One region of the Paenibacillus allorhizosphaerae genome, then DNA from elsewhere that is predicted to be linked to it. Evidence: predicted binding sites of a transcription regulator. Region 1 holds the regulator's gene; each other region holds the start of a gene.
What was found. Region 1 encodes Rex, which represses fermentation and respiration genes when NADH is low (regulators of the CRP and FNR family bind a similar motif). Its sites were predicted from a motif close to TTGTGAAATATTTCACAA; they were not measured.

Region 1 (5,017 bases):
CGAGAGCGGATATTTTTCCTTCGACGGCCGGGTGCTTGATACGATGGACGCGCTGCGCGTATTGTTCCCAGGCTTATCGAGCTTGCAGCTGAGCGCCGTGTGCCACGAATTCGGCATTGAGCACGAGCGACCGCACCAAGCGGACAGTGACGCCGAAGTGACGGCGCTCATTTGGCTCCAATGCGTAGAGCGGCTGCAAAAGCTTCCGTTATTAACGCTTCAACGGCTCGAGATGGTGTTCGACGATTCCGCCGCTAACGATTTTGCTTGGTTTCTGCATGAAATGATACAATTTAAAGAGTCGCTGCCGCATCAAGATTCGGAATCAGAATCCTACTTTCGTCAGTTTGCGCTTCGTGTCGGCGACTGGGGAGAGGAAGAAGCGGTTCGCAGCGAAGTGGATATTCAAGCGATGCCGGGGGAGTTCGGCGATTTTTACAACCATTTGAAGCAGGTGCTTCAGCAGCGGTTTGAAGCTTATGAAGACCGGGAATCCCAAGTTCAAATGCTGAAAGAAGTTGAATCCGCATTCGAACAGGGGAAGCACTTGATGATCGAAGCCGGTACAGGTACGGGCAAGTCGCTTGGATATTTAATCCCCGCGCTCTTTTACGGATTGAAGCAAGATAAAAAAGTGGTCGTCAGCACACATACGATCAATTTGCAGGAGCAGCTTCGCGAACGGGATGTGCCCTTGCTCCAGCATTTGTTTCCTGTCGGGTTCAAAGCCGCGGTATTGAAAGGCCGAAGTCACTACTTGTGCCTCCGCAAATTCGAGCACAAAATCAACATGCTTGACTTTGAGAACGGCCGTGACGATCGGATTACCGCCGGACAAATGCTCGTTTGGCTTGGAGATACAGAGCGCGGCGACGAAGAAGAACTGCATTTTGCCGGCAAAGGCAGGCAGTTTTGGCATACCGTTCAGAGCGATTCGGAATCATGCTTGAACCGCAACTGTCCATGGTTTAAAAAATGTTTTTATCACCGCGCGAAAAACGATGCAAATACAGCGGATGTGATCATAACGAATCATTCCTTGCTGTTCACCGACATGATCGCGGAAAACCGGCTGCTGCCCGGGTATAAGCATCTGGTGATTGACGAAGCGCATCATTTTGAAGAAGTGGCAGGCAAGCATTTGGGCATTGAGCTGCATTATCACAGCTTAATGAATACGCTGTTTTGGTTGTATAAAGATGCGCGTTCCGGACAGCTTTCGACCCTTCGTTCGCGTATTCATATATTCGAGGAAGAACGGCCGAAAGCATGGTGCGCGGTGATCGATCAAGTCATCGATCATTTGATTTCGCTGAAAGAAGAATGGGATCAAATTACGGAGCTGTTTTACCAGCTTGTCGCCTCCCGCAGCGATCCGTCGCAAACCGAAGGCAGTTCGTACGTATACCGCGTAATGAAAGATTCGCTCCCTGCGGGTTGGGATAAACTGGCGTTGATCGAAGAGAACATGCATTCGGGATTCAACGAGGCATTGAAGCGGCTCGATAAAATGCTCAGCGAGATGAAAGATCATCAAGAGGAATATAACATTCAAAGCCTCGTCACCGACTTGGGTGGAACCGTGAAGCAGCTGCAGCGCCATCGCGACGCATTGCATTTCTTCATCACAATGCCTGACGACAATTATGTACACTGGCTGGAAGCGGGCAGCTATAACAAGAACCGGTCCTTGCTTCTTACATGCGTTCCGATTGATGTGAGCGCGTTGCTTCGGCAGCATTTCTTCGATGCCAAAGATAGCGTAGTGATGACCTCCGCCACGTTGTCCGTAGGCAAATCGTTCGATTACACCTGCGATCAATTAGGGCTGAGGCGGGAGGATGCCGACGGCGGCAAGCTGAAGACGGTGCTCCTGCCGTCGCCATTCAATTACCGTCAGCAGGCGCTAGTCGCCATCCCGCGCGACTTTCCTACGCTTCGCGGCGGAAGCAGCGGCGAAAAAGAGTTCCTGGACAAACTGATACCATCGCTTGCTGAGGTGGCGCTGGAAACGAAAGGCCGCATGCTGGTGCTGTTCACCTCAAATCGGATGCTGAAAAACACGCATACCGCATTGAAAAATATGCTTGCTCCGTTTGGCATCAACGTGCTCGGCCAGGGTGTGGACAGCAGCAACCGGAGTAAGCTGACGCGGCTGTTTCAGAACAGCCCGGCTTGCGTACTGCTCGGGACAAGTAGCTTTTGGGAGGGTGTCGACATTCCCGGTGATGCGCTAACGTGTCTGGCGATCGTACGCTTGCCCTTTCAGCCGCCCAATCATCCGCTGGTCGAGGCCAAGACGGAAAAGCTCAAGAAGCTGAACCAGAACGCTTTTATGAAATTGTCGGTACCGCAGGCGGTGATTCGCTTTAAACAAGGATTCGGCCGTCTTGTGCGCACCGCTTCCGATAAAGGGATCGTCATTATTTACGACACCCGGGTCATTGATACAACGTACGGCAAATACTTTTTATACTCGCTGCCGGGTCCGAAAATCGAACATATGCCCTCGAATCAGTTGGTGCCAAGAATAAAGCAGTGGATGGATGTGAACGAAGCATGACGAAAACGATGAAAATTTCCGAAGCGGTCGTTCGCCGGCTGCCCGTATATTTACGGTTTTTAAATGAATTGCATAAAAAAAACGTACAAACCGTATCCTCGCAGGATTTGGGGCAAAAATTGGACCTGAATCCTGCGCAAATTCGTAAAGATTTGGCTTATTTCGGGGAGTTCGGGAAAAAAGGGATCGGGTACGACGTCGATTATTTGATTGAAAAAATAAGGCAAATTTTAAAACTGGATAAAGTGATCCCCGTCGCATTAGTCGGGGCCGGCAATCTGGGCCGCGCTTTATGCAATTATAACGCTTATTTAAAGGACAATATGAAGATCGTAGCCGTGTTCGATGCGCTTTCGAACAAAGTCGGGGAATCGATCAACAATTTAAAGGTCAAACCGATGCAGGAGCTGTGCCCGACGATCAAAGAATTGAACGTGCGCATCGGCATCATTACCGTTCCTGCGGCGGAAGCGCAATCCGTGGCGAACCAATTCGTGGAATCCGGAGTCGAAGCGATATTGAATTTTGCGCCGATTATTATAAAAGTGCCGAACGAGATTCGGGTGCATCACGCCGATTTTACGACCGAGCTTCAAAGTTTGGCATATTACTTGGATTAGATAAAAAAAAGACAAGCCTGATCGCGAGCCAATTCGCTGCAGGCTTGTCTTTTTCGTTATTACGATGAGAAAACGAAGATGACTTTGTAAATGAGATAAGCGAGCGCAATGCTAATGGGAATCGTAATGATCCAAGTCATGATCATCCGGGTAACCGTCGCCCATTTGACGTCATAAAACCGCAAAACCGAACCGGTCCCGATGATCGATGAAGTAATGACATGCGTTGTCGACAAAGGCATACCCATATGCGTGGACACTTGGATGACGATGGACGAGTTCAGATCGGAAGCGAATCCGTTGATCGGTTCGATTTTCAACAATTTCTTGCTCATCGTCTTAATGATTCTCCAGCCCCCGATCGATGTGCCAAGTCCCATTGCCGTAGCGGCCGCGAGTTTGACCCACAGCGGCACATCCAGATCGGTTTGGTATTCCATTGCTACGAGCGCAAATACGATAATTCCCATCGCCTTTTGAGCATCGTTGCCGCCGTGGGAGAAGGAGAGCAGCGCCGCGGAAACGACTTGCAGGTAGCGGAAAACGCGGTTCATTTTCGTGCGAGACTGATTGCCCGTAGCGAGGATCAGCTTTTTGATAATCCACATCACAAGAAAGCCGGTACCGAAAGCAACGATAGGCGAGAACACCAGAATCAGAACAATCTCCTTAAAGCCTGACCAGTTGACGGAGGAAACCCCTGCACCGGCGATGACGCTGCCGGCGAGCGAACCGATCAAAGTGTGCGAGGAGGAAGACGGGATGCCGAAATACCATGTAACCAGGTTCCAAATAATGGCGGACAACAGCGCTGCAATAACGATGTGCATCCCATTCTCGATCGTAGCCGGATTCGCCACTTTGCCGCCGACCGTTTTGGCTACCTCCGACGAAAAGACCGCGCCGACAAAGTTCAGCACGGCGGCCATCATTACAGCGAAACGCGGCGATAGCGCCCTTGTCGATATCGAAGTTGCGATCGCATTGGCCGTATCGTGAAAACCGTTAATAAAATCGAACAAGAGCGCAAGTGCAACGATGATAATCAATATAGTTAACATAAATTCCTCCTACGTGAGCTTGGTTGTTCCAAAATTTGCTTACTTGAAGGAACAACGTCAGGAGTATCGAAGTACAACGCTCTCCAAAATATTCGCCACGTCTTCGCAAGCATCGGTCGTTTGCTCCAGCCGCTCATACAGCTCTTTCAGTTTAAAATCATGGTACGGGTCTTTCGGATTCGTAAATATTTCGCGAATGCCTTCGCGCATTAAACGGTCCGCCTCATTCTCTAAACTGTTAATTTGTACCGTATGCTCCGTAAGCTGCGAATATTTTTTTTTGGACAACAGCTTGAAGGAATCAAGGATGTGCTGGCAGCTCGCCACAATCACTGCGGAAAATTCTTTCATATACTTGTCCGAGACGGTGATGTTTAAATAATCGAAACGGGCGATCGTCGCTTCAATGCCATCGATCACATCGTCGAGCTTGGAAGCGAGTTCCATAATGTCTTCACGGTCGATCGGCGTAATGAACACTTTGTTCAAGCCTTTGAATATTTGATGCGTAATATTGTCGCCTTTGCTCTCGAGCTCCTTCAGCTTCGGATAGTACGTCGCGGGCGGCTCGTCCCCCATAACGGCGGTGCGAAACATTTGCGCCGCTTCCAGTGTATTCTCCGAGGCATGGATCAACAGAAGCAGAAAATCGGTATCGTCTTTTTTTGAAAACAGCATGATTTTTCCTCCTAAAATTGTTCTTCTCTGTATTTTTTTGTGTTGCACATGCACAGACCCCTACACTGAAAGCAAATGGAACGAGTGAAATTTGT
Region 2 (5,017 bases), on a different contig from region 1:
TAAATAACTTAGCATTATCTTCCGAATAGTCTCATATGTTTCTCCGTGGGATAAACCCATAATGCTGTATGGCATAAAAGGAGGAAGATGAAGTGGCATCGATTCGTACTGACTTGAGATTAACCAATAACACCCCTCTTAACATGAAACGAATATGGGTGACGGAAACGGATAACTATGATTGGGATGGGGGATCGCGGCCTGATCATAATTTTCAAAATGTAAGCCTTGCATCCTATGCATCTAGAGAAGAGCGCGAAGAACTCAATTATTGGGCAGGCTCGGCATGGTACAGGCTTCATGTGGAATTCCAGAATGGCGATTATATTTCTTTCAGAAACAATCAGTACGATGCTCGTCATGATCATAAGCGTGAGATAGGAATGGATGGAGAGAGTGCAGGAAAGTTTATCGCGACACAAATATCTGGTGATAACTGGAACAAGATCACGATTTCCATTCGTGTCCCTACAAACGGTTGGATGGACAAAGTATCGGGAAGCAGTAAACTGTCAGAGTTCAACATTCCTGGCACTCACGACACTTGTGCTCTGTATGGAGGAGATCTGGCGATTTGTCAAACGCAAAGCCTCAGAGAACAGCTGGATTCTGGTATTCGTTTTATTGACATCCGCTGTCGGCATATCGAAGACAGGTTCGCAATTCACCACGGCGTCATGTTTCAGCACTTGATGTTCGGAGGTGGAGTCAGAGATGTCTGTCTAAATTTCCTGCAAGCGCATCCGAGAGAAACAATTATTATGTCTGTTAAGCATGAATATGATGATGCAAATGATACGAGGAGCTTTGAAGATACGTTTCGATGGTATCTCGAAGGTAATGAATCCATGTGGTACCTCGGGGACACAATACCAACCTTGGATCAGGTTCGGGGTAAAATTGTATTAGTCCGACGATTTGGAGCAAATTCTGCGATGGGCATTGATGCGGCAAGTTGGAATGATAATGCTACGTTTTCCATTAATAATCCAGGTGCTATACTTCGCATTCAAGATGAATATAAAGTACCAACAGTGTTCCAAATCAGTAAGAAATGGGATCATGTGAAATCCCTATTGGATCAGGCTCAAGAAGGCAATCTTGAGGACTGGTACCTGAACTTCACATCCGGTACATCGGCAGGCGCCTATCCATATACGGTAGCAGAAGGAAGCCCGGGTATTGAAGGTCTAAATTCCCACATGTATAGCTACTTGGATCAAGTAATTTCGAAGCGAATAGGTACGATCATCATGGATTTTCCGAATAAACCGATTACAAGTTTGGTTGAAAAGATCATTGCATCCAATAAATTTTTGCTATAGTTTCGTCGCTGGATTTAAGAAAAAACGTTGAATGAGTACTGCGTTTGCCATGTGATTTCAATGGTGGGTTTTTTAAATGTGTTTTTGCGCGGTGTCCGACGACTCAAACATAGGTGCTTTGAGATCCCCGTTAATTGGGGATTTTTTTATTTGAAAGCACATATGTTTGTGTCGCAGTGTCACGACACAAGCATATGTGCATAAACGTTTCGCGACACAAACATATGCGCATAATCGCGGTAGGCTTTTCTTACATCGAAAGCGGCGGCTTATTAAGTTAACGGGTTACGATAGATAGTTCAATCAAACACGACGGCAGCCGGCCAGTCGATCGGTTGCCGTCTTCTGTTGAAGTAACGGGCAGTTATCTATGGCGTAACCTATTTAAAAGGAAATACTTGGGTGGGGTAACATAATAAAATAATCACCTACTGCATAATTATGGTATTATGTCTAAAGATTTATATTTATAGCTTGGTGAGGAGGTTGGATGATGAGTCCGGTCACATTTACCAAATCGTTTTCAATATTTCAAATCACGATTGGTGTTATATTTTTATTCCAAGCATTAACTCTGGTTTTTGAAAATCAGTTTGATCTTTCACTTGGGGAGTATTATGCATTTTACTCTGTTTCAATAAGCTCCTTGGTGTGGCTAATTGCAGGGGTTGTTCTTCTAAGTAAAAGAACATGGGGCTGGATAACCGCATTATCCATTTACGTGGGATGTTTGTTGTATCAGGGTTGGAGTCTATGGAGAGTAATGAATATTGCGCCTTCCTTGGAAAGATTAATTCAAGGAAAATTATTTTCAATTAGCGTGTTTTTAATAATTGTTATACTTTTATTGACAATGAGGAAGAAGTGGTTATCACGCTAACCGTGTTTTCCGCTAACGGGTAACGATAGTTCAATGAAGGACTTTATACAAACACGATCAAGGAGCTGCCGCGGCAGCTCCTTTTGACATCTTCACAAAATAACTGAATTTATTAAAATGCTCCCCTGAAAATTTCTAGGGAATTCCCTGAATAAAGCATAGGGATTATTGTGCTGATACATTGTGATTTACCTCACGCTAGAATAAGGAGATTCTCCTTTAGAAATCAGGTAATGCCCCGATGTGAACCCTCTACCAAGCATGTTAAAGTAAAGGTGTAAGGAAGAGTGAAGAACGAAAGGAAAATGAACCATGAACCAGTTCAAACGGTTTTTCAAACGATCTTGTTGAATGGCATCAGCCACGGAAAAAGGTTACTAATTTAAATATCAAGTGAAAAATTTCACTTTTAAAATTAGGAGATGGTTGTCATGATGACATGGCTTAGAGAAAATAAATACGCGGCAGGGATTCTGCTGTTCGTCCGGTTTTATCTTGGGTATCAGTGGCTTAACGCAGGCTGGCATAAGTTAACTGGCGGATTTGATGCCGGGGGATTCTTAAAAAATGCGGTTGCAAAACCGATTGTTGATAAGGCAACAAACGAGCTAGTATATCCAACCTTCACTGCATTCGTGAATAACTTTGCACTTCCAAATGTGAAGATCATAAACTTCATGATTCCGCTCGGTGAATTCCTGGTCGGTCTTGGACTTATCCTCGGTGGACTGACTGCCGCGGCGGCGTTCTTCGGACTTGTGATGAACTTCATGTTCATGTTCGCCGGCACTGTAAACACGAATCCTTGGTTAGTACTGATCGGCGGTATCGTTTTTATGGCTGGTACAAACGCAGGTAGATACGGTCTCGATTACTACCTCATGCCGATGCTGCGTAAGCTGTTCACCAATAAGAAAGATCATATTGACCGAACGGCTGGAACGGGTACGAAACCAACTCCTGCCCACGCTTAAAATCAAAAAAAGTCTCACATCCACTTGTGAGACTTTTTTTGCATATCGAATGGTTTGAGATTACGGATGGCGATTCAGAACCAGCTTTTTGTATCCTGGTTTTACTAACGGAGAACGATAACGTGGAGCTGCCACAAGGACAGATCTTCCTTGAGTTCATTGAAGTAACGGGCAGGTTAATTTAGTTGCAAATAAAGGAAAATAGATAAGATATGAGAAATACTAAAGTGATATATTCTATATTTGAGATTTGGGGAGGGTTTTCGTTGAAATACTTTTATGGAATATTAGCGTTTTTGGGAGTTGTGTTGCCGTATTCGCAATTTCTTCCATGGATCATTCAGAATGGCTTGGATATGTCTCAATTAGTAGAAGAAATAACCCAAACGCGCATTGGATCATTTGCATGGATGGATGTTTTAGTATCAGCAATTGTACTTATTGGGTTCATTCTCTTCGAAGGCAAAAGAAATGGTATGAGGTCGTTATGGTTGCCGATTATAGGTACTCTTGTAGTAGGTGTTTCTTTAGGCCTTCCTTTATTTTTATTACTTCGTGAAATACACATCGTGAAGAAATTACAAGGCTGAATTTCAGCACTTTTGCGCTAACGGATAACGATAGTGCAATCATCAGAACTGGAGCAGGCGCTGCGGCGACCTGCTCCTGATCATTGAAAGGCGATAGCTTGCGATGAAAACTAACCACAAGGTCATAATCATTTTGTTAGGGTTTCTATTTCTTATAGCATTGATAATAATTGTGAGTTTCACAGGAAATGATGAAAATAAACAAGAAATAGAAAGGGTGATCACTTCTCATAAAGGAAAGGTCATTAATATAGTAAAAATTAATGGAAAGCAAACTCCTTATAATGAAGATATAGTTGGAAATGCGTATTATAAAGTGACATACTCAATAAATGACAATAAGTACATTGCATGGTACCGAGCGACTAATACTGTAGGGGATATTCATAGAAAATCCTGGAGAGGGCTACCAGAAAACTGGTTTTTTAATGAATAAATGAATTGTAGAAAATCCAAGAGAGCTCAATACAGTGCATCACGAGGCGTCGTTACGCTAACGGGTAACGTTAGTTCAATGATTTACACCAAATGGCCGCCGCGAATGTTCGGCGGCATTTTCCCCGCTAACGGGCAGGTTACTTCCAATATGTGTTAATATGTAATGGACAGTAAAAAATTGAGGTGAGCAATATCAAAGACTATTCTAAATTAGAAGATAAAGTAAACTTATTGTATGAATGCATTCGTAAGGAAGGGGGCATCGTTGATTTCGATTGGTGTACAAGTCTTCTATACCCTTACCATTTGCATTTCGATGATAATAATACTAGATATCGATCAGCGTCACTTATTGCGTTTTTAGGACTTTTAACCGAGTGGGAAGATGGCAGTGGATTTCCCTTTTATAGGACAAAAAAAGAACTTCACGATTGCCATGATTTTGAAAAATACATGGATGCATTATTACAACGCCAAAGTGAAATTGAGCGAGAGTTTCCAAACATCTTTTATTCGATTGTGATAACTCTACGCTGGCTGATTCACCATAAAGATTTACGCGGTACTTTCACTTATATTGATGAGCAGAAAGTAAGCAGATATCTAACAAACGTTAAAAGTATCGAAATAAAAGAAAGTAAAGAGGTCTTTAGAATGGCTTTTGAAGAAGCAGCAATATTCAACTAACGGGAGACGATAGTTCAATGGAGTAATGCTTAGACGAAGCTATGGATGTATCGAAGAAAGTCCTTGTTATTCAAGGGCTTTTTGTTTTTGGAAGCATAAGATTGCCGCGGTAATTTGGAAGCA
Region 3 (5,017 bases), on a different contig from region 1:
TCCCCGTATCCTTCATATGGATGATCCCTTTGGACTGTCCGTCTAAAGGGATGGTAGTCATGGTGGTTACGTCTCCCATGCCGATATCTTCTTCCAGCCAAAGGCGCAGATTCGGTTCCAGCAGGGACCGGTTCAGCTCAAACATCGTCGATCCTTCCTTCCGTTATCCCGTTTACCCGGTTAAAGATGATATGCTTTCGCCAAGTCAAATCGTCTTTCTCCGGAAAATCTACCCGATAATGTCCGCCGCGGCTTTCCTGCCGGGCCAAAGCGGCTTGGGTCGTTAACAAAGCGCAAATCAGCAGGTTGGCAAACTCATATTCTTCTCTCTTGGATAAGTGACTGTCGTAAATGGTTATGTGCCGCCTTAGTTCCTCGTAGCCTTTCTCCAGTCCCCGGGCATCGCGCTTCAAACCTACATAGCGCAGCATCACCTTTTGCAGCTTCAGCTTCTTTTCCACGACAGGCTGGATGGCGTTGCCGTTGCGGCCAAGCTGCTCGCGGATCACCGGCGTCCGTTCCACCGGAGACAAGCCTTCAATGCGCTGGACGATCCGGCGGCCGAAGACAATCGCTTCCGACAGCGAATTACTGGCAAGCCGGTTCGCGCCGTGAACGCCCGTAGACGAAACTTCCCCGCATGCGAAAAGACGTTTGACGGAGGTTTCCCCATACAGATCGGTTTCGACCCCGCCCATCATATAATGCGCGGCAGGGGCGACCGGGATCCAATCTGACGAAAGATCAAGCCCATAAGTGAGGCAAAACTCGTATATTGTGGGGAACCGGTGTTTGGTGGCCTCTTCCGATTCATGCGTAAAATCGATATAGACGAATGTCGATTTGGTCGTTTCCATTTCATTCACAATCGCTCGCGCTACGACATCCCTCGGAGCGAGCTCCAGCTGCGGGTGATATTTCTCCATGAAGCGTTCCCCGTTAATATTTCGCAGAACCGCGCCTTCTCCGCGAACCGCTTCAGAGATGAGAAACCGAGGCGCGCCCGGATAACATAGCGATGTCGGATGGAATTGAATGAATTCGACATCGCGTATATTCGCTCCGGCACGGTAAGCGATCGATATGCCGTCCGCGGTAGCGATTTCCGGATTCGTCGTATAACGGTACAGCTGTCCTGCGCCGCCGCTGCAAAGGATTGTCGCGTTGGCGCGCACGAATATTTTGTGTCCGTCCGGCTTCTGTACCAGGGCACCGAAACACTCGCCGTCTTCCGTAATCAGATCGATCACGAAATGATCGTCCCATACTTCGATATTCTCATCTTGCTTCGTTTTTTCCGATAACGCCCGGACAATTTCCGCCCCGGTCGCATCGCCCTGCGCGTGCAAGATACGTCGCTGGCTGTGAGCACCTTCTTTGGTCAGAGCATAATGTCCGTCTTCCATGTCGAATTCCGTACCCATACGAATCAAATCGTTGACACCGGCCGGCCCTTCGTGGACAAGCACATCGACAGCGTCGGAAGAACAGAGCCCCGCGCCTGCAATGAGCGTATCCTGCCGATGGTAATCCGGCGAATCCTCATCGGAAATAACAGCGGCAATCCCGCCCTGGGCGTAACGCGTATTGCTGTCGAGCAGCGACTTCTTGGTCACCATGAGCACCTTGTGGTTCTCCGCCGCCTTCAATGCGGTAAAAAGACCGGCGATGCCGGCACCGATCACGATGACGTCGGTATGTACTTGCGGCAAGCTTTGCAGATCCAAATCGACTAAATAACGAGGAATCATAAGTCCCACCTATCCTTACAAGAAGAGAAGTAGCGCATGCTACTTGACCTGCAGCATGCGCTCCAAGGATGCTCTGGCTTTGTCGGCAACATGAGGCGGTACGTATATCTGAGGGCCGTTCGTCTCCAGGCATTTGACTACTTTTTTCAAATTGTTCACTTTCATATTCGGACAAACCAAATATTTCGTGGCAAAGTGGAACTTTTTATTCGGGCTGTCCAGCCGCAGCTGATACCCTGTTCCGTCTTCCGTGCCTACGATGAACTCCTGACAATCCGATTCGCGGCAGTATTTGATGATCGCTGTCGTGCTGCCGACAAAATCACCCATCTTGACCACTTCGGGACGGCATTCCGGATGAACGACGAACTGGGCATTCGGGTACTGCGCCTTCATTTCCTCTACATCTTTTACGGTCAACATGTCGTGGGTGTTGCAGTATCCTTCCCAGATGATCATCTTTTTATCGGTAAACTTGGATACGTAGTCGCCCAAATTTTTATCCGGCACCCATATGATTTCATCCGAGTCGACCGACTCGATGACTTTGATCGCATTCGCGGATGTACAGCAAATGTCCGTCTCGGACTTCACGTCCGCCGATGTATTAATGTAAGCGACCACTTTGGCGTTCGGGTGCTGCTTCTTCAAAGCACGCAGACCGTCGACGTTCACCATATCCGCCATAGGACAACCGGCACGCTCATCCGGGATCAGTACGGTTTTGTTAGGGGCCAATATTTTAGCGCTTTCTCCCATAAAATGAACGCCGCAAAAGACGATGACATCCGCATCGGTGGAAGCCGCCTTTTGTGCGAGCAGGAACGAATCCCCGCGGAAATCGGCTACTTCTTGAATTTCATCCCTTTGATAATAATGAGCAAGAATAATAGCGTTTCGTTCCTTCTTCAGCTGAGCAATTCGCTCTTTCAGTTCTCTGTTCTGCTCGGCCTTGCGTTCCAACGCTAATGCTTCCATGGTACACCATCCTTTTTCTAAACACCTGGTAGTTAGTGAAAACCTTCACAAATAGCTTAAAGGTTTGCACCTTATCGCTTGCAGATTTACACCTAATTTACACAACGATCCCTGTTGTGTCAATGATTAAATAACCATGAAAACTTCCGATAAACGCCGATTTCAATGCGGTAAGAAGCTTCCTGCTCGCCTTAGGTGTAGTTTCTCGCCAAACCCTCGTTTTTACCCAGACCAAGGATAACCGGATTCCCCGTCCTCCCGACTGTACCCGATTGTTAAGATCATATGAAGCGTACATAGCGCAAGCGATATATTTCCTTGTGACCAAACAAAAAACCGGTGCTTGCCGCACCGGTTTGTTTGTTGTTATTTCTCGTCTTTATTGTCATCCGTACCTTCTTTATCGAAATCCAGCTTATTGTCGCCGGATTCCTGATGTTGGCTTTGGATGTTCACTTTCACGTCGTCGTTCTTATGCGTAGGTTCCTGGATCGCACCCAGTTTGCCGCTTTCGATCAATTCCCGGATCTGCTCTTTCTCGAGCGTCTCTTTCTCGATCAACGTTTCGGCAATGAGTCGAACCTGGTCGGCATATTTCGTTAACGTTTCTTTGGCGCGATCATAGCATTCGCGAATAATGCTCTGCATTTCCTGATCGATCTCATAGGCAATGGCGTCGCTGTAGTTCTGCTCATGCCCGATATCGCGGCCGAGGAATACTTGGCCTTGCGTCGTACCGAATTGCATCGGACCGAGCTTGTCGCTCATCCCGAACTCGGTAATCATGCGGCGGACAATGCCGGTCGCGCGTTGGAAGTCGCTGTATGCGCCCGTTCCAACCTCACCGATGAACAGCTCCTCGGAAACGCGGCCCGCAAGCAAGCCCGTTACCTTATCCAGAAGCTCGGACTTCGTCTGCATCATGCGGTCTTCGCCTTCTTTAGGGAGCATCATCACATATCCGCCTGCGCGTCCGCGCGGGATGATCGTCACTTTGTGCACCATCTCGGCGTTCTCGACATGGACGCCTACGATCGTATGACCTGCTTCGTGGAAAGCAACCATTCGCTTCTCACGCTCGCTGATCACACGGCTTTTCTTCTGCGTTCCGACGATGACGCGATCGAACGCTTCGTCGATCTCGTCCATCGATATATCTTTGCGGTTGCGGCGCGCCGCGATCAATGCCGCTTCGTTCAACAAATTCTCAAGATCGGCTCCCGTAAAGCCTGTCGTATAACGGGACAACTGCTCGAGCTTTACATCTTTGGCAAGCGGCTTGTTGCGCGCGTGCACTTTAAGTACCGCTTCGCGTCCTTTCACATCCGGACGATCTACCGTGATTTGACGGTCGAAACGACCTGGACGGAGAAGCGCCGGGTCCAGGATGTCCGGTCGGTTCGTTGCGGCGACGATAATAATGCCCTCGTTCGCGCCGAAGCCGTCCATCTCGACAAGAAGCTGATTAAGCGTCTGCTCGCGCTCGTCGTGACCGCCGCCTAGACCGGCACCGCGCTGACGGCCTACCGCATCAATCTCATCTATAAATATGATACACGGTGCATTTTTCTTAGCATTCTCGAACAAATCGCGTACACGCGATGCCCCGACCCCAACGAACATTTCCACGAAATCGGAACCGCTGATACTGAAGAACGGAACACCGGCTTCACCGGCAACCGCACGGGCGAGCAATGTTTTACCTGTACCCGGAGGCCCTACGAGAAGCACCCCTTTTGGAATTCGGGCGCCAACGGCCGAAAATTTCCGGGGATCTTTCAAGAATTCAACAACCTCGACAAGCTCCTGCTTCTCTTCGTCAGCGCCGGCGACGTCCTCGAACGTAACCCGCTTCTTCTCTTCATTGTAAAGCCGCGCCCGGCTTTTCCCGAAATTCATTACTTTCCCGCCGCCACCTTGGGCTTGGTTCAGCAAAAAGAAGAACAGGATGAAGATGATCACGAACGGAATAATGGAGGTAAGGAAGCTGATCCAAACGTTGTCCCCTTCCATCTTCTCAATGTTCACGTTTGGTACTTCGCTCGTCTGAATCATCTTGAATATTTCGTCGCTGTAAGGTGCACGGGTCTCAAAATTTTTCTTGTCCGCGGCAGGCGCGTTTTTGTATTTCCCCCGAACCAAATACGTTTGAGCGTCATATTTCACAATGATGGATTCGACATTTTTCTGTGCTAACGCTTGTTGAAGCTTATCGTAGCTTATGACATCTTTCTGATCATTTTGCGTGCTGATAAAATGTACGATACCGACGGTGACCAAAAAAATGA

Region 2: ACFQI7_RS27695 (DoxX family membrane protein) is a predicted target of Rex. The motif match lies at 2,597-2,614, and genes of this name have one in related genera.
Region 3: nadA (quinolinate synthase NadA) is a predicted target of Rex. The motif match lies at 2,763-2,780, and genes of this name have one in related genera.

The regions. Positions count from the first base shown of each region.
Region 1 is NZ_JBHSRV010000002.1:730,565-735,581, forward strand. It holds gene dinG (ATP-dependent DNA helicase DinG) at 1-2,563, shown strand, start outside; gene ACFQI7_RS12100 (redox-sensing transcriptional repressor Rex) at 2,560-3,183, shown strand; gene ACFQI7_RS12105 (inorganic phosphate transporter) at 3,243-4,244, opposite strand; gene ACFQI7_RS12110 (DUF47 domain-containing protein) at 4,302-4,922, opposite strand.
Region 2 is NZ_JBHSRV010000010.1:74,827-79,843, forward strand. It holds gene ACFQI7_RS27685 (phosphatidylinositol-specific phospholipase C) at 93-1,325, shown strand; gene ACFQI7_RS27690 (hypothetical protein) at 1,816-2,205, shown strand; gene ACFQI7_RS27695 (DoxX family membrane protein) at 2,637-3,179, shown strand; gene ACFQI7_RS27700 (DUF2834 domain-containing protein) at 3,446-3,769, shown strand; gene ACFQI7_RS27705 (hypothetical protein) at 3,873-4,205, shown strand; gene ACFQI7_RS27710 (hypothetical protein) at 4,391-4,894, shown strand.
Region 3 is NZ_JBHSRV010000021.1:45,738-50,754, reverse strand. It holds gene nadC (carboxylating nicotinate-nucleotide diphosphorylase) at 1-145, opposite strand, end outside; gene nadB (L-aspartate oxidase) at 138-1,751, opposite strand; gene nadA (quinolinate synthase NadA) at 1,791-2,729, opposite strand; gene ftsH (ATP-dependent zinc metalloprotease FtsH) at 3,096-5,017, opposite strand, start outside.